Regions from separate parts of the Arthrobacter sp. lap29 genome, predicted to be linked through region 2. Evidence: predicted binding sites of a transcription regulator. Region 2 holds the regulator's gene; the other holds the start of a gene.
What was found. The regulator LexA, encoded in region 2, represses DNA repair genes until DNA is damaged. The targets are predictions, from matches to a motif close to TCGAACANNTGTTCGA.

Region 1 (10,508 bases), on a different contig from region 2:
TCCACCTATCCGTTCCCCATCATGGGCGGGGCGTGGGGCGAACACCGTGATCTGATCACAGATCTACCCTCCCGTGGGGACACAATAGTTGGCAACGATGTCTGGATCGGCGCGAACGCAACGATCATGCCAGGGGTGCGGATCGGCCATGGCGCCGTGATTTCCACAGAAGCTGTTGTTACTAAGGACGTGCCTGACTACGCAATTGTAGGAGGAAACCCGGCCGCGCTTATCAGGCGCAGGTACCAAGAAGAGGACATCCGAACCCTCGTTGAGCTTGCCTGGTGGAACTGGCCACTACCGAAAATTACTGAGAACCTCCGTGCCATTGCGGACGGATCAGTAGCCGCACTCAGCGCTATAGCGGCATCGAGCGACAGCTGATCAGGCCAGGCCACAGCCTTTTGATGGGGGCCACTGGAAGGCTTTGCCTCACCTCGATACCCTGAGGCTGCACGTTATTACTTCCCCTACCGGGATATTCCCATAACGGGTATATTGGTGTTCATGAATGAGAATACGTTTTGGATACTCACCTCCCTTGCGGGCGGGCGTGCACATGGCTACGCCGTGCTGCGTGACGTAGAGAGCTTGACGGATGGCGCAGTGTCGCTGCGGGTGACAACCCTCTACGCCTCGCTGGAGCGTCTGGAGCGGGACGGGCTTGTGCGCCGCGCTGGCGACGAAATAGTTGATGGCCGGGCTCGCCGCTATTACGATCTGACGGACGCCGGCATACAAATACTGACGTTGGAAAAGGAACGGCTCTCTGTTCGCTTGGGGGCTGCGGAAAAGCGGTTGGCAGGCACCGCTACTACTGCGGGCGGTACTTTGCCAGGCAGCGTTCTGCCGGGAACAAGTACTTCTGGCCGTGCTGTGCCTGGCCGTGCAGCACCAGCCACTTTGGGTTGGGGGTTCACAGGATGAGCAGTCCGAGACGCAAAAAGTATGCACGCCTGCTCCGCTGGTATCCGCAACGCTGGCGCGCAGAACATGGCCGTTTCATGCTGGACACATTGGATGAATATGCCAGCGATCAGGGGATCATGCGGCCATCGCTGGCTGAGGCATGGTCCATCCGCTCCCATGGAATGGGTGAGCGGGCAAGCTATCGCTGGGCAGTAGTCTTCGCGGCTCTTTCGCTGGTGGCTTTTTTGGGGGCCGCAGTAATTCTCTTGAGCAACACCCTCTTAGTTCCAGAAGTGGGTGTTGTGCGAACTCTCTTAGCAGTTTTGGTGGGACCGCTCACCTTGGCTGTTGCCGCCATCGTGATTCTGCATAGGAGAGGAACACTCTCTGCTCCCGTTGCTCTATGCGCGGCCATGGGTTCCGTGCCAACCTTTACTTTCATGGCATTGGCAGCCATGAGTGTGGCCCTCGGTTTCGACGAAGCCGATGCCGGTACAGCGAGAACATGGTTCGCTTCGGCAGGCCTTTTATTGATCCTGCTCACCTGGTGTACCGGCGCTTTGACCCTCCTTGTTCCTCTGCTTTCAGTGCTAAAAAATAAGCTCCCAAGGACGCTTCGATGGGTAGTGACTAGCCTCATGGCAGCATTCCTGTCCCTGAATCTGGCTGGGCTGGTGATGACATCTGGGCAGATCTTTGGATCCTTGCCGGCTGCTGCACTGCTTTTCCTGGCAATCATAAAAGCTCAGCGCTCACAGCAGGGTGTGCAGCCGGGGAAGTTGCCGGGCGCACGCCTGAGCCAGCCTCCGTACCCAGTGAAGGTGCCGTACCCAGTGAAGGCGCCGAGCCATTCTGGAGGCACCAAATCTGGCTTCAATAAAACTGGCTTCAATAAAATCAGCGCAGTGGCACTCTTCTCTTTGGTACTAGGAATGACCTGTGCTGCTTTTGCGCTCACCGGCAGCAACTGGGACGCGGGAGTGGGGGATGCCAGCCGCGCCATGAACCTTGGGCTGGCCGCAGGAGCCCTTGCTGCGCTGCCGGTAGTGGTTTTGAGTGCAGTAATGCTCCTGCCGCGATTTGGTGCCGTGATGTGGTTCTCCGCTGGTTTGGCGTGCGTGGCACTCCTAGTTGTAGCGGTGGCTCAACTCCTTGGTGCCGGGCACTCGCTGCAGTGGCCGTTGATTCTTGCTGCGGCGGTGATGGTGGGCTTTGCGCTTGCCGTGCCGCTGGGGCGCTGGATTTCCGGAAGGCTGGCTCTGAGGGTTGCTGCCCTAGGCGGCCTTGGTCTGGCTTGCTCTTTCTTGGGAATTTATCTGGTCACCGCGGCCGCCTTCGTGGCGCCGTGGGGTGCTGCGGTACTGCTCTTTTACTCACTGCGGCGCCTCGCCAACCGGAAGTCACGGGTGGGCCCGCATCTGGTGAGCCAACACTAGGCTTGCGGCCGTGACTTGCTGCAGTGACTTGCTGCCGTGGGCTAGTGACTCTATGCTCAATCCATGGCAATTTCCCCAACGCTTCCCGAACTCAAGTTCGAATCAAGTAGCGGCTTGCAGTTCTTGGAGCGTAGCCACTGCGGAGTTCGGACCCTTGTTTTATGTGGGTTCGTTGCTTCGGTGAAGCACCAGTGAAGTCATGAGTAACGCGCGCATCGCCTTGGTGGACGTGAACAACTTCTACGTCTCCTGTGAGCGGGTCTTTGACCCAAGGCTGGAAGGGCGCCCCGTCGTGGTGCTTTCCAACAATGATGGCTGTGTTGTGGCACGCTCGGCTGAAGCCAAAGTGCTGGGCATCGCCACTGGCGTGCCGTGGTTTCAGATTCAGGGGCAGGCCAAGGCTTGGGGACTGGTGGCCCGCTCGAGTAACTATGAGTTGTATGGAGATTTGAGCGCCAGGGTCATGGAAGTGGTGGGGCGCTTTGGTACGTGGCAGGAGGTGTACTCCATCGATGAGTCCTTTATTGGGCTGATGGGGGACCCCGCCCAACTACAGGCCGCAGGGCGCGATATTCGTGCCGCCGTTATGCGCCATGTTGGGGTTCCGGTGTGCGTTGGTGTGGCCTCGACGAAGACGTTGGCGAAGTTTGCGAACCGGATTGCAAAGCAAAACGCCGGCCTGGACGGGGTGTGCGCGCTGGAGTCGATGCCGGGGGATCACGTTGCGGGCATCCAGGCGCGCGTGCCGGCGTCGGGCCTGTGGGGTGTGGGGGAGAGGACTTCCTCGAGGCTTAAGCTCATGGGCATTGAATCCATCGCCGATCTCAAGGCTGCGGACCCTGCCCTGATTCGCAAGAAATTCTCCGTTGTGCTGCAGCGAACAGTGCTCGAACTCAATGGCACTCAATGTATTCCCCATGTTGAGGAACGCGTAGATAAACAGCAAATCATGTTCTCGCGCAGCTTCTCCCAGCCGGTCACCACGGTGGAAGGCATGGAGGAGGTCATGGCGGTTTACGCTCAGCGTGGCGCGGCCCGGCTCAACGAGGAGGGGATGCGGGCCTCAGCCATGACGGTTACCGCCGGCACTAGCCGCTTTGCGGCGGGTGAGGGGAGTTTTCCCGCCGTGACCGTTCGATTCGACAGGCCAACCAGTGACCCCATCACTTTTGTCCGTGCAGCCGTTGCCGCCATCCGCCACCATGCCGTTGCAGGCGCGTCCTACCTGCGTGCAGGGGTCTTGTTTAGTGGGCTGGAACCGGCGTCCGGCACGGAGGTGCTGGATATTTTCAGCACCGAGGCCAGCCAAGCAGACGTTGGTGGGGTCCTAGGAAACGTACGGAACAAGTTCGGCAGCGCCGCCATTGGCCTGGGGATCGGAGGGTTCGCCCAGGCCCCTCAATGGTCCATGAAGCGTGAACATTCCTCACCCCGCTACACCACGGAGTGGAAGGAACTGCCCGTGGTGCGGGCATAGCCGTCCCCACATTCTCCGCGGTCAGGTTTCTTGCGGGAGCTTTCCTGCCTCCCCTTTTTGTGCTTCCTCCACTTCGTCTGGGCGCACCTCGCCGGACAAGCGGAAGGTAGCTAGCAGCCCGAGGACTAAAAATCCCGAAGCTGCGAAGGCCGAGTACCGGGTACCGTCGCTGAACGCCGCGCGCGCGGCATCGGCCACCTGAGGATCCTTGGCCGCCAGGCCAGGGATGGCCCCACCAGCACTGACTACCACCGTGTCCACGATTTGGGTGCGGGCTGACTCCGGAAGCAGGGGAGTCTCATCGGCGAGCCGGGCATTCAAAGACGTGCCTACGGAAGTGAAAAGAATGGTCCCGAGAATGGCTATCCCCAGAGCTGAACCAATCTGGCGGGCGGTGCTGGCAGTTCCGGAACCTTGGCCGCTTTTATTCACGGGAACGTCCTTGAGTACCACTCCTGTCAGCTGTGCCGTGGCCAGACCCACACCGAACCCGTAGACAAAGAGGAACGGGATAATGCTCAGCCATGTCGAATTAGCGGAGATGACGAGCCCCAACCCGGCCACGCCAAGAATTTCAGCCACAATGCCAACCCGCACAATAGCGACGGCGGTGATCTTATCGAGCACCACGCTGGAAAGGCCGCTAGCGGCAAAGGAGCCAATGGCAAGAGCCAAGAGGACCAGCCCGGTCTGTAGTGCGTTGTAGCCGATGACGTTCTGCAGCCACAACGGCAGCGAGAGGATGATCCCGAATTCCCCGAGGGAGACAATCATGGCGGCGATGTTTCCGTTACGGAAGGACGGGATGCGGAACAGCGCAAAGGCCAGCAGAGTTGTTTTACCGGCACGTTGGCGGTGGAGGCCCCAGAGAACAAAACCCACACCTGATGCCACAGTGATGGCGAACGCCACAGGGATGGGGGAGAGCGCGAACGGCCATATCCATGTGCCAAAGGTGGGTGCTTTGCCGGGATGAAGGAGCCACCAGCCGTAGCTTCTTCCTTCGATCAAGCCAAAGACCAAGGATGCGCTGGCTAAGACGGAGAGCACCGCGCCGATTACATCGATGCGCCGAGGATCAGCAGAGTCCTTTGACTCAGCTACGCAGAGCAGAACGCCCGCAATGATAATCACGGCCAAGGGCACGTTGATTCCAAAGGCCCACCGCCACGAATAGTACGTGGTCAGCCAGCCTCCCAACAATGGGCCCACTGCCACCATGCCGCCAATGGTTGAGCCCCACACCGCGAAGGCGATGCCACGTTCCCGTCCTTGGAAGGTGGCATTGATCAGTGACAAGGTGGTGGGCAGAACCATGGCACCGCCAACGCCTTGGATGATCCGGGCAACAATGAGCAGATCCCCCGACGGTGCCAGTGCCGCGAAGACTGAAGCGGCGGCGAAGATTACCACTCCCACCAGGAGCGTCCGGCGGCGACCATAACGGTCCGCAAGAGTCCCAAAGACCAACAACAAGGCAGCAAAGACCAGAGTGTAGCTCTCTTGAACCCACTGGACCTGGGTTGATGAGATGCCAAGATCACGAACTATGGACGGGATGGCCACGTTCACGATGGTGGAATCAACAATGATCAACGCAACCGCAATGCTAATGAAAACTAGGCCCGCCCAGCGGCGGCGAATGCTTGTCATCGAATTTCCCCGTTCAGAGGCTGATGGGAGAGTTTGGACGGCCACCAAATAGCGCGGCCAATGTCATAGGAGAGAGCCGGCACCAGCAGTGAACGCACAATCACCGTATCTAGGAGCACACCGAACGCGACGATGAAGGCAATCTGTGCCAGGAACAGGATCGGAATCACCGCCAAGGCAGCAAAGGTTGCAGCCAACACCACCCCGGCCGAGGTGATGACGCTGCCCGTCATGCCCAAGCCCCGTAGAATTCCCGGCCTGGTACCAATCCGTAGCGACTCCTCCCGGACCCGCGTCATGAGGAAGATGTTGTAGTCCACTCCCAGCGCCACCAAGAATACAAAACCGAACAAGGGCACGGCCGCGTCAGCTCCGGAGAAATGGAACACGTGATTGAAGACCACCGCCGAGACGCCCAATGCCGCCACGTAGGAGATGACAACGCTGGCCACCAGCAACACGGGAGCCACGATGGAGCGCAGCAACAACATCAGGATGAGGAGGATGACCAGCAGGACGATCGGGATAATTTTGACCAAGTCACTTTGCGCTGTGGTGTTTGTGTCCAAGGCTATGGCAGTCACTCCACCAACCAGGACTCCTTGATCTACGGCCGGAAGGTCTTGACGAAGGGAGCGCACCACTTGTTCTGCCGCCTGTGAATCTGGCTCCGAGCTGAGCACTGCATTGATGATCACTTTGCCCTCTCGCACCACAGGCGCGGCGTCAGTGCCGGGGCGAACATTTCCAACATAAATTGATGCCGAGCTGATTCCTTGCGTAGCCGTAGCGGCAGCCAGCACTGCCTCAGCCTTGCCCTGATCGGCCACCACCACCACAGGGCTGCCGGAGCCACTGGGGAAGTGTTGGGCGGATACTTTCTGACCGTCTACGGCTTGAGACGCAGTCAGAATAACTTCGCTTTGCGGGACACCATTGGCCTGCAGTTGCACTATGCCCGCACCGCAGGCGAGCAGAACCAGAAGCGCGATGGCCCAAGTGGCCCTGGGCCGATGCGAAATCAGTGTCCCCACCCTCTTCCACAGTCCGGTAATACCCTCAAGGCCGTGAACAGTGAGGGCAACGGTGCTGTGGGCCTGTCCGTGCAGTGAATCAACCTTGGGACGGAACGGCCAGAAGGCGGCACGTCCAAACAGTACGAGAAGGACCGGCAGAAGAGTCAGAGAAGAAAGTAGCGCGAACACGATCCCGATTGCAGCGATAGGGCCCAAACTCTTGTTGGAGTTCAGGTCTGAGAACAGCAAACAAAGCAGGGCGATGATCACTGTTGCTCCGGAAGCAGCAATCGGTTCCCATGCTGCGCGCCACGCCCGATTAATCGCGGCCCATTTCGATTCGACGTGGTGCAAAGACTCCCTGAACCTTGCCACGAGAAGCAATGAATAGTCCGTGGCAGCACCAATGACCAGGATGGAGAGAATGCCTTGGCTTTGCCCGCTGAGCTTGATCCACCCCCAACTAGCGAATGCATAGACAAAGAGGATCGCGGCAGACAAGGCAAAAATCGAGGTCAACAGGACCAAGAACGGCAACACAATTGAGCGGTATACCAGCAGCAGGATCAAGAAAACAGCTCCTGCTGCTACCAGGAGCAGAATGCCGTCAATGCCGCCGAAGGCATTGACCAGGTCTGCGGTGAGACCAGCCGGGCCGGTCACGTAAGCGGCCAAGGAGGGCGATGCTGCCGTTGCCGCTACAGCGCGAAGGTCACTAACAACGGTATTGACGTCATTTGTATCGCTGATAGGAACAATGAATTGAACAGCTTTGCCGTCTTTGGACGGGATGGGTCCTGTGACAGAACTAGTGGCCGGGGATACGGGTAGCTGAACGCCGTTTACCGCGGCAAACTTCGGTGCCAACGTAGAGAGATCGGCTAGTTGGGCAGGGCTGAGTGCTGAATCAGAGGCGAAGACAATAAGAGCGGGAATGGCCTGAGAATCCGTAAATTTCTGTTGCCAAGTATTGACCTCAGTGGACTCGGCGCTCGCAGGCAGGAACGCTGCCTGATCGTTACTGGAGACCGAGGACAGTTTTCCAAAGGTTGGCCCGCCAAAGCTCGCAGCGCCGAGCCAAATGATGAGCAACACTGCGGGGAGAAGGATCCTCAGCCAACGTGCGGGGTGCCAATCGCGGCGATTTTCAGTGATCATAGCGGAGTCAAACCCTCTCCGGAGGCGGTGTTGAGGAGATAGTTCGGAGAACCACTCGATTGCTAGTTTATCTAATAAGTAGTCTGGTTAGCCATATCTAGGTGAAAAAAATATGTTACTTCCGCCTATGAGTAACACTCGAAGTGCCGTCCCGTAGGCTCGGGGAATGCCCTTGCCTCAGCCACCCCGGTCCCCGCATAAAAATTCATCCTCCTTAGCGCCAGTTCCACCCAGGCCGTTGCGGTCAGTGGATAAGCGCAGGTTAGTGGGGAGGCGCGCCGGCCTTGCCGCCGCAGCCGCTGCCACCGTGGTGGTGGGGCTGGCTGTGCATTTTTTGATCGCAGGCGATCTGGCATCTTTGGTGGCCGATGCTCTGTACACCGTTCTGATCTATCTTTTAGTGGGCTTCATCTTCCCGGCGGCCCGGCAGTACTGGCTTGCAGTGGCGGCTTTCGCCTTCAGTGCCATGATTGAACTGTCCCAGCTCACCGGGATCCCGCAGCAGCTAGCGCAGAGCTTTCCACCCTCGCGGCTGCTCTTTGGAACCACCTTCTCAGCGCTGGATCTGGTGGCTTATGCACTGGGCGCCATGGCGGTCTGCGCTGCTGACGTCTTGGCGTCCCGCCGAGCAGTCCGTGCCAGAGCTGTGGTGGATGCGTGAGAGCGGCCACGCTGGGAAATATCCCGGGGAGAGTTGAGGTTGGCGCTAGGGAGACCCTCGTTGAAAGGCATCACCCATGACACTGCCCGTATCCATCCTTGACCTCGCCCACATTGGCGAGGAAGGCATCCGCGAAAGCTTCCGCGCATCCGTGGCGTTGGCACAAAAGGCCGAAGGCTGGGGGTACAAGCGGATTTGGTTTGCCGAACACCACAACATGCCTTCCATTGCTTCCTCGGCCACAAGCGTGTTGATCGCCCATGTGGCTGCCCATACCAAAACCATTCGCCTCGGCGCCGGCGGCATCATGCTGCCCAATCACTCGCCGCTGCAGATCGCAGAACAGTTCGGCACGCTGGAAACCTTGCACCCGGGACGGATTGATCTTGGCCTGGGGCGGGCTCCCGGCAGCGACCAGAACACCATGCGCGCACTTCGCCGCGACCCGTCCGCGGCAGACACCTTCCCGCAGGACGTGCAGGAACTGCAGGCCTACTTTGAGGGTCAAACGCGGATCTCCGGCGTTAACGCCTACCCAGGCAAGGACACGCACGTGCCGCTGTACATTCTGGGTTCCTCACTCTTTGGTGCGCGGCTGGCCGCTGCCTTGGGGTTGCCGTACTCCTTTGCATCGCACTTTGCGCCGCAGGCCTTGGAAGACGCTGTGCGGATCTACCGCCGCGAATTCAAGCCATCCGCCGCGCTGGCCGAGCCGTACGTGATTATCGGCGTGAATGCGATTCTCGCAGACACCCAAGAGGAGGCCGACGCGCTGCAGCTGACCGCCCGGCGCCGCCGCGTGGGTGCCTTGGTTGGCGGCGGGCGCACCTTCACTGACGCCGAATCAGACCTGTTGCTGGAATCGCCCGCGGGCCAGCAGGTGGAGAACATGATGCGCTACTCCGCGGTGGGAACAACTGATGTGGCACGCGCTTACCTGGACGAATTTGCCGTGAAGTCTGGTGCCGACGAGCTGATCGTGGCCACCCAGATCACCGACCGTGCCGCCTGGATTCGCAGCTTTGAACTGCTGGCACAGGCCATGGAACTGGGCAGCTGAGAAAACTTCTGTATTGAACGGGAGCGGTGGGCTCTGGAGTGGAGCATCTCAGGGGACCTTCGGCAGGTGGTGGTGGTCTGCCAGTGGAATACTCACGGCGGCCACCAGCACTCCGATCACCACGCCCACCAGGGTATCGGCAACCCGGCTGAAGGCGGCCGCCGGGCCCAGGTGCGAGCCCAGCCCTGTCATGATCAGCGCCATCGGGGTCACCGCAATGGTGGTCAGCGTGTAGTTCTTCATCACCAGCAGCTCAGCCAACACCTGGAACACAATAACCAGCGCCACCGACGGCCAAAAACTCAGCGACAGCGAGAGCAGCGCTATCGCAAGCACGGCCCCAATGACATTTCCCAGCAACCGCTGGATGCCGCGCTGCACCGTGTGGCCGTAGTTCAGGCCCTGCAGCGCTGCCACGGCACCCATGGATGCCCACAGCGGATGGTCAAGGCCAAGCCCGACGGCGGCCCACCCGGATAGTGCCGATGCGCCGGCCATGCGCAGGGCCTGGCTGGTGCTGGCTCTGGAACGCAGGCCCGCACCGGCAGTGCGCCAGAAATTACGGGGCTCCTGCGGCCCAGTGGCAGGGGAGCTGCCCGGCCTCGCCCCGGCCGAGGGCTTTCCACGTAGGGTGCGCAACTGGTGTTCGTACCCCCAGAGCCTTTGTAATGCCAGGGCCAGCGACTTGCTGCTGGCATGGCCCACCGTGGCAATGACGGATTCAACCTCGTTCAGAATGAGGTTCAACGCTTCTGCGTCTTGGCGGCGCTGCCGGGCCCGGACGGTTGCGGGCCGGACTGTGCCGGAGCCGCTACCGAAGCTACTGCTGGCGCTCAGCGCCACCGATCCCCGGGCCCCGCGCACGGCGGCGCGGGCGGCACCAAGGTGGGTGCCGCCGTGGGACGCGTCTGCGGGGAACTGCGTGGCCAGGCGCACCACGGCCGTGATGGACCGGGCAACGGCAAGGCGGGCCGGCCCTAGCGGGTTCACCAGAACAGGGGCCATTGCGGCGAGCCACCCCACGGCGGCGCCGATCCCCAATGCAGCCACGACGGGGGCAACTCCGGCCAGGCTATTCGCGTAGGCGGCGCCGGCAGCGGCGGCAAAGACCATGATGACGGCGCCCGGGCCGGTGATC
Region 2 (10,508 bases):
ATGGGGGTGGTCATGGGTTCCTCAACGTTGTTAGTTCAAGAGATTTTCAGGGAATCAATGGAGCAGGTGCCAGCAGTGGCGCTGGTGCCAAATGGGTAGAACTAGGCCCCAGTGGGTAGAGCTGTGTCCTATTGGGTAAAGAGGTATGCCGCTATCAGGGACATGACGGCAAGTGCGGCAAAACAGACGGGAATCCAGCGGGCGGTTTTCTGCTGGTAGAACGTATAGGCTCCACCAATCAGCACGCCTGCCAGGGCCATCAGTAACAGCGAATACATCAGCGTGCCGCCTTGGTCAATGACTGGACCCAGTTGCGCAGCAAGCGCGCTCCAGCGTCACCGGATTTTTCCGGGTGGAATTGTGTGGCGCACAGCGGGCCATTTTCAATGGCGGCAATGAATGGTGCGCCGTGCTCTGACCAGGTCACCATGGGCGGACGCATTTTGGGCTGGAGAACCTCAAAATCCCACTTTTGCACACCGTAGGAGTGGACAAAGTAGAAGCGTTCCGAATCCACACCTTCAAAGAGCATGGAGCCCGGAGCTGCGGTGACGGTGTTCCAGCCCATGTGTGGAACCACAGGGGCAGGGAGCAGTTCCACAGTTCCAGGCCACTCCCCCATTCCTTCCCGGTGCACACCATGTTCTACACCGGCATCAAAAAGCACTTGCATGCCCACGCAGATACCCAGCACCGCCCGGCCCCCAGCAACCCGGCGCCCGATCATGCGCAGCGCGTCCACGGCTTTGAGCTCATCCATCACGGAGGCGAAGGCACCAACGCCGGGGACCACCAGGCCATCGGCATGCAGCACGTCGTCGGCCTTTGCACTGAGTGTGACAACGGCGCCGGCGCGTTCCAACGCCCGGACTGCGGAGCGGACGTTGCCGGAACCGTAGTCCAGAACTGTGACCGTGGGCTTACTATTTACTGCTGTCTCGTTAGCTCCAGAGCTCACAAAAGACCCTTCGTGGATGGGATTCCAGTGACGCGGGGATCGGCTTCGACGGCTGAGCGCAGAGCCCGGGCGAAGGCCTTGAACTGGGCCTCAACAATGTGGTGCGGATCTCGGCCGGCGATGACCGTCATATGCAGGCAGATTTGCGCGTGTAAGGTGATGGCTTCAAACACGTGCCGTGTCAGCGACCCGGTGAAGTGACCACCAATCAGGTGGTATTCCTGACCGGCAGGTTCGCCACTGTGCACCAGGTACGGACGGCCTGAAACATCTACCACGGCGTTGGCCAATGCCTCATCCAACGGAATGGTTGCCTCACCGAAACGGCGGATGCCGGCCTTGTTGCCCAGGGCTACCTTGAGAACCTCGCCCAAGGAGATGGCAACATCTTCCACGGTGTGGTGGGCATCGATGTGGGTGTCACCCGTGGCCTTGATGTTCATGTCAATCAAGGAGTGCTTAGACAGCGCCGTGAGCATGTGGTCATAGAAGGGCACAGAGGTGTCAATGTTTGACACGCCTGTCCCGTCGAGGTTAATTTCCACCATGACGCTGGACTCGCTCGTGGCACGCTCCAGTCGGGCCGTACGTCCCTGGCCGGGTTTCGGGCTGTTCTCAGTCATTGCGGCAGTCCTTTGTGTACTATGCGCCCCGACCAGCAGATACCGGGCAGGGTGGGGCGCTCAAACGAAACGGGGTGTATTGATACCAGCTTAGAAGGGAAGGCACTGTTATGCCCAACCAGTTCCCCACTGGCGAACTTATTGGCTAGGTCAGTTTGACCCAATTACCCGGGTCCGGTGGAACTCATGAACCGCGGCGCAAATGATGAACTTAGTCCAAGGCCGGACACTACAGGGAACACTAGCGAGCTAGGAAGGTACGCAACCCGGTGAGGAATGCAGTAGTTTCCGCTTCCGTGCCGGCGGTGACGCGCAGGTGCCCGGGGATTCCAACATCGCGGATGAGCACACCGTCATTCAACAACGCCTGCCACGCTTCATGGGGATTCTCTAGACCACCGAAGAAAACAAAGTTCGAATCTGAGGGGGCCGGGGTGAGTCCCAATTCCTTTAATTCCTGCACAATCCGGTCACGTTGGACCTTGATCTGCTCCACGTTAGCCAGCAAAGAGGTGGAGTTCCGCAGAGCAGCCACAGCAGTTGCCTGGGTGATGGCCGAGAGGTGGTAGGGCAAGCGGACCAGGCGAAGCGCGTCGGTTACCTCAGGGGCGCCGGCCAAGTAGCCAAGTCTGGCACCGGCCAAGGCGAAGGCCTTGCTCATAGTGCGTGAGACGACTAGTCGAGGACGGCCCTTGAGAAGATTCAGTGCGCTAGGGGTTCCCGTCTGGGCGAATTCGGCGTACGCCTCGTCAACAATGATGATGGCCTGAGATTCCTCCCCTGCCTGGTAGACCGCCTCGACCACATCTTGCCCAAGAGCCGTTCCCGTAGGGTTGTTGGGCGAACACAGGAAGACGATGTTGGGGCCGTTGCGGCGCACCTGCTCCGCCGCAGATTCCGCGGTGAGGGTGAAGTCATCCTCACGGACACCTGCCACGTAGCCAGTCCCTGTGCCACTGGCGAGCAGCGGGTACATGGAATAGGTGGGAGGGAAACCCATGGCCGTTCGGCCGGGGCCACCGAAGGCCTGCAACAGTTGTTGAAGAACTTCATTGGAACCGTTGGCCGCCCAGAGATTCTCCTCCGTCAGACCATGACCCAGATATGCCGCCAATTCCTGACGAAGCACCGTGAATTCCCTATCCGGGTAGCGGTTGAGGCCGTCAAGCTCCTGCGCAACGGCTGCCAAGATGGCCTCTTTTGCATCCGTGGGAACGCCATGGGTGTTTTCATTGACGTTCAGCAGAACGGGAACATTTAGCTGAGGAGCCCCGTAAGGGCGCAGGCCTCGCAGATCGTCACGAAGCGGCAATTGACGGAGGCGTTCAAACTGGTCCATTCCCCCAGCATATTTGGTGGCCGTGAGAAAGTTCGAAACGGCGACACAATGCGGACACCTGCCAAGACCTTACCCGGCTGTGGAGGAGCGCTCTTGGCCTGCGGACCTATTGGTACGGAGGGCTATTTGGGAATGGGGACGTACAGTCGCTGCCCGGCGTGAAGTATCCCGCTTCCCAAGTCGTTGAGGGCAACGATCTCCCTGACCACATGGCGTGCATCACGGCCCGGATCTGCGGCGGCCGCAATACTCCAGAGGCTGTCACCTTGTAAGACGGTTACCGCAACGGCATAATCTGCAAGGTTCACCGGCTGCGACTCCGTTGCAGCATTCGCCGGTCCCGCCAGAGAGCCCGCCATGATGGCCAGCGCCAAAAACAGTAGTAGGGCGGCGCTGACAATGGCTGGAATCCCTAAGAACACCAGACGCCCGCGCCTGGTCAGCGCTAGCCTTCCTGCAGCATCGGAGGCACCCCTGGAATGGGAAGCGGTGATGGCACCGGTGCGCCCCGCTCCAACTGTCTGGTCAATGCGGGCCGCACGGGCGCTAACCCCTGCTGTGGAAACGCCAAAGGATGCGTGGGAGATAAGCGCTGCATTCATGACTTGTGGTCCTTTCACCGTGAATCCGGATCCCGTGGCCAAGCACACCCATCGGATCGAAATTCCACACTCAACATCTTCGATAGAACGTATGTTCTAATTTCCTTCTAGTACAGTTTTAGCATCTATAGACGACACTTGCCAAGAGTAAATAGAACAAATGTTTGAAATTCGCCTCTTGGTGGCTTAAACTCGGAAGAACAAGGATTGGCCGCATGATGCAGTCCACCAGCAGGCACTGACATTGTTCAGGGCAGCCACGAAAGGACCGACGGAACCATGACGCTTCCAGACCCGCCGCACCGCATTCCTCAAGCCCCCAGCCGGGCCGGCATGAAGGGCCTCACCGTGCGGCAGAAGAAGATTCTTGAGTGCATACAGCGGTGTATTGCAGACAAAGGGTACCCGCCGTCGATGCGTGAGATTGGTGATTCCGTTGGCCTGGCTAGCTTGTCCAGCGTTACGCACCAACTGACTCAGCTCGAACGCCACGGCTATTTGCGCCGCGATCCCAAGCGCCCCCGCGCCATGGAAGTTCTGATTCCGCTGGTGCTGGACAGCGGCACGGTTGAGATTGAAGGGGTAAGCTCCCCGTCGGCGTTGCGCAGTTCGAATGGATTGAACTTTGCTGAGCTGAGCTCCTCCTCCGACACCGCGTTCGTACCCCTTGTGGGACGTATTGCGGCAGGCGGGCCCATCCTGGCCGATCAGGCGGTGGATGACATCATGCCTCTGCCGCGGCAGATTGTGGGCAGCGGCGAACTCTTCATGCTCAAGGTCCAGGGTGATTCCATGATCGACGCCGCAATTTGTGACGGCGATTGGGTTGTGGTTCGGCAGCAGCCCACGGCCAACAACGGAGACATCGTGGCAGCCTTGCTGGAGGACGAAGCCACTGTGAAAACGTTTAGGCAACGCGACGGCCATACTTGGCTTCTTCCGCAAAACACCCGCTATGAACCCATTCTTGGCGATCATGCCACCATCATGGGCAAGGTTGTCTCGGTACTTCGCAGCCTGTAACAGCAGCTGCCTACACAAAAGCGCCCCGCTAGACGGGGCGCTTTTGTGTTGGCGGCACTACTTTCCGGAAAGCCGTTTCAGCGCACCAAGCGCCACGGTACGGTCTTTCGTAGACCAGAATGGCGGCAGGGCGGCTCGCAGGAAGCCTCCGTAACCGGCATTGGCCAGCCGCGAGTCAAGAACAGCAACCACACCCCGGTCATCACTAGAGCGGATCAGGCGCCCCACCCCCTGCGCCAACCTCACTGCGGCATGGGTGGCTGAAATGGCAATGAATCCATCCCCACCACTTTGCGCCACTGCACGCGCCCGGGCGGTCACCAACGGATCATCAGGGCGGGGGAAGGGAATCCTGTCAATCACAACGAGCCGGCACGAGGTGCCCTGAACATCAACCCCTTGCCAAAGGGACATGGTGCCAAAGAGGCAGGTGTCGGGTTCATCCGCGAATTCCTTGATGAGCCCCGACATGGAGGAATCCCCCTGACACAGGATCTTCACCTTCAACTTCTTGCGGAGCTTCTCAGCTGCATCTTCCGCCGCACGCCGTGAGGAGAACAATGCCAAGGTTCCCCCACCGGCGGCAGAAATCAGTGCTTCCAATTCATCCAGCTGCTCCTCCGACATGCCAAAGCCCGGCTTTTTCAGATGAGCGGCAACATAGAGCATGCCCTGCTTGGGGTAGTCAAAGGGAGATCCAACATCGGCCCCCGTCCACGCGGGTGCGCTAGGACCCAACAATCCCAGTCCGCCAGCGGTGGCTTGAAAAGACTCTCCAATGGCAAGGGTAGCTGAGGTGAGCACTACCGTCCGGTCAGCGAAGAGTCCTTCCCGCAATTTCATGGCCACGCTCAACGGCGCAATATTGAGCACCGCAGGCTCACTTTCATCGGCCTTTTGGTAGCCCTTCCCGGGGGTGAAAGACCCTGGCCGGGATGCCCACACCACTTCCCTTGCATTGGTGGCATCCAGCAAACGCTCACACAGATCAAAGATCAGATTGAGCCGTGAACGAGCAATGGAACGGCCACTGTCAACCGCCGCATTGCCCTCAGGTTTGGAGTCGGAGAGGGCTGCCCGGACGCTGTCGCGTAACTGTTCCACCGCCTGGGACTGCTGTTCATTGAGGCCGTTGGGAAAGAGCCCTTCAGGGGTCCCCGCCAAAGCTAGGTCCAGAGCGGCCGCGCTGGCATGCAAGGCATCCACGGAAACCGCCGTGTGCTTTCGCGTGCTTGATGCCGCTGCGGAAACCATCTGGACAGATAGTTGCCCCGTAACAGCCCCCGTCACCCGATCTTGGAGCTCATGGGCCTCGTCCACCACCACAACGTCATAGTCAGGAAGCACTGCTATACCTTCGAAGGCGCTAATGGCCAGCATGGCGTGGTTGGTGACAACAATGTCTGCCTGGGCGCCGCGGGCACGGGCCAGCTCAGAGAAACATTCGGTGGCAAGGGGGCACTTTTGCGCGCCGAGGCATTCCATGGAGGTAACAGAGACTTGCCGCCATGCTTTGTCCGTCACGCCAGGGACAAGCTCATCCCGATCCCCTGTGTCAGTCTCCTGCGCCCAGTCACGCAGCCTGACCACTTCCTTACCCAGCTGTGAGGTGGGCCCGGAAGTAGCACCGGGCAGGTGCGCCACACTGGTGTCCTCCCCCAGGCTGAACAGGGCGCCTTCCCCCGTATCTTCTGTGGGGAAGCCTCCAGCCAGCTTTTGCTTGCACACATAATTGCTGCGGCCTTTAACGAGAGCCACGTCAATGGGGCGCGGCAATACTGGCGCCAAAGCAGCGAGCAGCCGGGGCACGTCACGGCCCACAATCTGTGCTTGAAGGGCCAGAGTGGCTGTTGCAATGACGGCTGGCTTCTCGCTGGTGAGCGCATTGACTATCAGCGGAATCAGGTAGGCCAGGGACTTTCCGGTGCCTGTGCCCGCCTGAACCAAAAGGTGGTCCCCGCTCTCCAAGGCAGCAACTACCCGGCGGACCATTTCATGCTGCCCATCACGGCGCTGTCCGCCCATGGCAGCAACGGCACGATCCAGTAATTCCAGAGCCTGCTGCGAAAGTTCACTTTCAGGCATGCTGGACAAACGGCTCAACCTCAGCTGCCAAGTCTTCCCTGACACGGGCGTGGGCCAAAGTGCCATGCTCTCCGTGTTCCAAGCTGATGATCTCTGCATCGCTGCGATGGAGCTTATTGAGTACATCACCACGGTCATAGGGGATCAACAAGGTCACTAAGACGCTGGGGTGCGGAATACCTTCTTCGATGGCTTGGAGCAGTTCATCCATGCCCTGGCCAGTACGGGCTGAGACCACCACGGTACGGGATTCACGCTGGATGAGCCGCTCGACCACAAAGGGATCGGCGATGTCCACCTTGTTCAAGACAATGATTTCAGGTATTTGCAGCGCGCCTACCTCGGCAAAGACCGAACGTACGGCAGAAATTTGTCCTTCCGGGTCAGGGTGCGAGGCATCCACAATATGCAGGATCAGATCGGCGTCAGCCACTTCTTCCAACGTAGAGCGGAAAGCTTCCACCAGCTGGGTGGGCAAGGCGCGCACAAAACCTACCGTGTCCACCAAGGTGTAGCCCAAACCTTCTGAGGTCTCGGTTTTCCTGACCGTGGGATCAAGGGTTGCAAACAAGGCGTTCTCCACCAGCACACCGGCGTCCGTCAAACGGTTCAGCAGGGAGGATTTGCCCGCATTGGTGTACCCAGCAATGGCCACGGAGGGCACACTGTTGCGCTTGCGGTTGGCACGTTTGGTTTCCCGAGCCGGCGCCATCGCAGCAATTTCACGGCGCAACTTGGCCATGCGGTTGCGGATCTTGCGCCGATCCAGTTCCATCTTTGTTTCACCGGGACCACGTGAACCAATACCGCCTCCGGCAGTTCCCACCCGGCCGCCCGCCTGGCGAGACATGGAATCGCCCCAACCGCGCAGGCGCGGCAACAGGTACTCCATCTGTGCCAGCTCAACCTGGGCCCGACCTTCCCGCGATTGCGCGTGCTGGGCAAAAATATCCAGGATCAGTGCTGTGCGGTCAATGACTTTGACGTGGACAACTTCTTCCAAGGTACGGCGCTGTGAGGGAGCAAGGTCACCATCGATGATGACGGTGTCTGCTCCCGTTGCGTGCACGATCTCCTTGAGTTCCTGAGCCTTACCCTGGCCCAGATATGTTGCTGGATCCGGTTTGGCCCTGCGTTGGACCAAGCCGTCCAGGACTTCCGAGCCGGCAGTTTCGGCCAACGCGGCCAGTTCCTTCAGGGAATTCTCGGCGTCCGCCATTGTCCCTGAAGACCAGAGCCCAGCGAGCACAACCCGCTCAAGCCGCAGCTGCCGGTATTCAACCTCGCTAACATCTTCGAGTTCGGTGGAGAGGCTGGCCTTCCGGCGCAGGGCATTACGGTCTGCCAGCGCACTTTGATCACCGTCAGAGCTACTGTGCTGAAAATTCAGGGTGGAGACGGCTTGGGCACGGCCGCTCAGGGGCCGGGTTGACGGCGCAGCAGAGAAAGGATCCTGCCCCTCAAGTTCATCCTCGGCACGCACAGCACGGCTTGCGGCCGCGTCTTTGGCCAAAATGCGGTCAATCACCACTTCGATCTCAGCGGCTGACAGGGCGTTCTCTCCTGTGCCGTGGCTCTCCGACGTTGCCGCGTTGTGCCCTTCGTTGGGCAGCTCGTTGCCGTCGGAACCGTTGTTTGCAGATGCGTTGGACATATTCTCCTTATAGGCGCTTTTCTACAATCGTAGTCCGCCACACCGACACTGACACCTTCTGCTGCCCTCCTATGTGGATAAACCCACACTGTATCCGCGGAGGCCTTAGGCGTGCCTAGATACACAATGGACGGATTCGGCACTAATCTGGCATAACTATGGGTACTCAGGGTGCAGATCACTATTTCAGTTCAGAACCGTCAACGCCAATGAAACGCCGTCCGCTCAGCGTCACTTTGGCCGGCGAGGTGCGCCAACTGCACACCGCTGGGGGCATCTTTAGCCCCGACGGTGTAGATAAAGGCACCACGATCCTTCTCAACGAGGCCCCGCCGCCTGCAGCCGAGGGCAATTTGTTGGACATCGGCTGCGGTTGGGGGCCCATTGCGCTGACTTTGGCCCTTCGCTCACCGGCAACCACTGTGTACGCAGTAGATGTCAATGTTCGTTCCATTGAGCTCACCCAAGACAACGCCAAGGCCTTGGGTTTGGAGAACGTCAAAGCTTCAACCCCAGACGCCGTGGATCCAGAGGTGCGCTTCAACACCATCTGGTCAAACCCGCCTATCAGGGTCGGCAAATCAGAACTTCATTCGATCCTGCTCATGTGGCTGCCACGCTTGGCCCACAACGGAAAAGCGTATTTGGTGGTACAAAAAAACTTGGGCTCAGACTCGCTCCAGCGCTGGCTTGCTGGCGAACTTAAGGAGCAATTCCCGGAGGCGGGATTTGTTGTTTCCCGCGATTCCACCAACAAGGCGTTTAGGATTCTGCGCGTTACACGCACCAACCCCTAGGCCAGAACACCTTCGGCCACCATCACGGCGGGTCCACTGAGGTGGACATGTTCGCGCCCGTCCGGCCCGGGCTGGAAACGCACACCCAGTACACCACCGGGTAAGGCAACGGCCCACAAGTCCGGGGCCCCAGAGCCAGCCCAGAAACGGGTGGCTGCAGCTGCGGCACAGGCTCCGGTCCCACAGGAGAGCGTCTCCCCCACGCCACGTTCGTGGACACGCATACTAATGTGGCCGACGTCGTCTTTCACGAGCGGCTCGGCAGGCACAGCAAATTCCACATTTGTCCCGTGCAGGGGCAGCGGAGTCACAACGGGTGTAAGGGTGAGGTTCACGGTTGCCAACTCGGCCAGATCCGCTAGAGCCACCACGGTGTGCGGGTTTCCAAGCGTGATGGATAGCGCGGGCCGTGCCACTTCAAGCCCCGATGCCTCCACCAGCGAATCACTGCCTTGTCCCGACTCCTCCGGGAAGATAAAACCCCACGGCCCCATGTCCACCTGGTAACCGTCACCTAATCGGGCAACGTATTTGATGCCACCGCGCGTTCCGATGGCCAGTTTCTCCCCTGCCTCCAATGCCACGAGACCTTGAGTCACGAGGAAGTGGACAAAGACTCGCACACCATTGCCACACATTTCAGAGAGCGAACCGTCAGCGTTGTAGTAATCCATGAACCATTCCGCTGCCGGATTTTCCTCCAGGATGGCTGTTCCGTCGGCGATGTTCCGGGAGCGGACGGCTCGAATCAGTCCGTCACCGCCGATCCCCCGGCGCCGATCGCACAACGCGGCAATTTGCTCGGACGCCAATTCGCGCATGCCACCAGGATCAGCAATAAGCACAAAGTCATTACCGGTGCCGTGGCCTTTTGCAAAGCGCATGCCTGTCAGGGAGGTGATGGTAGCCGTCATGAGTCAAGACTAAAGCACCTTGGGCACGGCGCAGGAACATCGGTCAACAGCCGACTCCGTGTGGGTTCACGAAGCAGTCGTCAGCGTAGAGATGGGTTTCGGCACGCCAAACCGTCAGGGGCAGTGCCGGTGAGGGGATACTTCCTTGGCCGGGGATGGGCAGGTCTGGGCCGCCGTTGACACTATAGCTGCCGTTGAAGTGAGTGGTCAGGTTGATGGCCAGGCGGCCCGTTTCGGTGTAGACATGGCTGGTTTGCGTTTGCTCGCCAATGCGATCCGTGTGCAGCGGTGCACCGTGGATTGGAGTAGGACCCCAGATGGTACCGTCCCCGTAGCTCCAGGTATAGGCGGCCGGAGTGGCAGTGATGACCACCTTTTGGCCAAGCAGGGTCAGGTTGAACGTTTGAGTTTTAGCTTCGGCCCAGACATTGGTCTCCTTACCCCGAAGTGTGTGAGGCCCCGGCTGGCTGCCAAACTCTGCAGCGGCGACGGGAGTACGCTGAAACTCGTGCG

Region 1: the regulator LexA is predicted to act here: its motif matches at 2,431-2,446, upstream of RY113_RS00525 (Y-family DNA polymerase).

Annotation. Positions count from the first base shown of each region.
Region 1 covers NZ_JAUCEK010000001.1:110,330-120,837, forward strand. Annotated here, with positions in the region: gene RY113_RS00510 (CatB-related O-acetyltransferase) at 1-384, shown strand, start outside; gene RY113_RS00515 (PadR family transcriptional regulator) at 508-927, shown strand; gene RY113_RS00520 (hypothetical protein) at 1,005-2,345, shown strand; gene RY113_RS00525 (Y-family DNA polymerase) at 2,545-3,822, shown strand; gene RY113_RS00530 (MFS transporter) at 3,844-5,475, opposite strand; gene RY113_RS00535 (MMPL family transporter) at 5,472-7,649, opposite strand; gene RY113_RS00540 (DUF2809 domain-containing protein) at 7,897-8,310, shown strand; gene RY113_RS00545 (LLM class flavin-dependent oxidoreductase) at 8,387-9,370, shown strand; gene RY113_RS00550 (FUSC family protein) at 9,419-10,508, opposite strand, start outside.
Region 2 covers NZ_JAUCEK010000006.1:42,447-52,954, forward strand. Annotated here, with positions in the region: gene priA (bifunctional 1-(5-phosphoribosyl)-5-((5-phosphoribosylamino)methylideneamino)imidazole-4-carboxamide isomerase/phosphoribosylanthranilate isomerase PriA) at 1-14, opposite strand, end outside; gene RY113_RS11530 (hypothetical protein) at 129-278, opposite strand; gene hisH (imidazole glycerol phosphate synthase subunit HisH) at 278-958, opposite strand; gene hisB (imidazoleglycerol-phosphate dehydratase HisB) at 955-1,581, opposite strand; gene RY113_RS11545 (histidinol-phosphate transaminase) at 1,823-2,920, opposite strand; gene RY113_RS11550 (LysM peptidoglycan-binding domain-containing protein) at 3,043-3,522, opposite strand; gene lexA (transcriptional repressor LexA) at 3,802-4,545, shown strand; gene RY113_RS11560 (ATP-dependent DNA helicase) at 4,603-6,630, opposite strand; gene hflX (GTPase HflX) at 6,623-8,284, opposite strand; gene RY113_RS11570 (class I SAM-dependent methyltransferase) at 8,443-9,081, shown strand; gene dapF (diaminopimelate epimerase) at 9,078-9,995, opposite strand; gene RY113_RS11580 (hypothetical protein) at 10,039-10,508, opposite strand, start outside.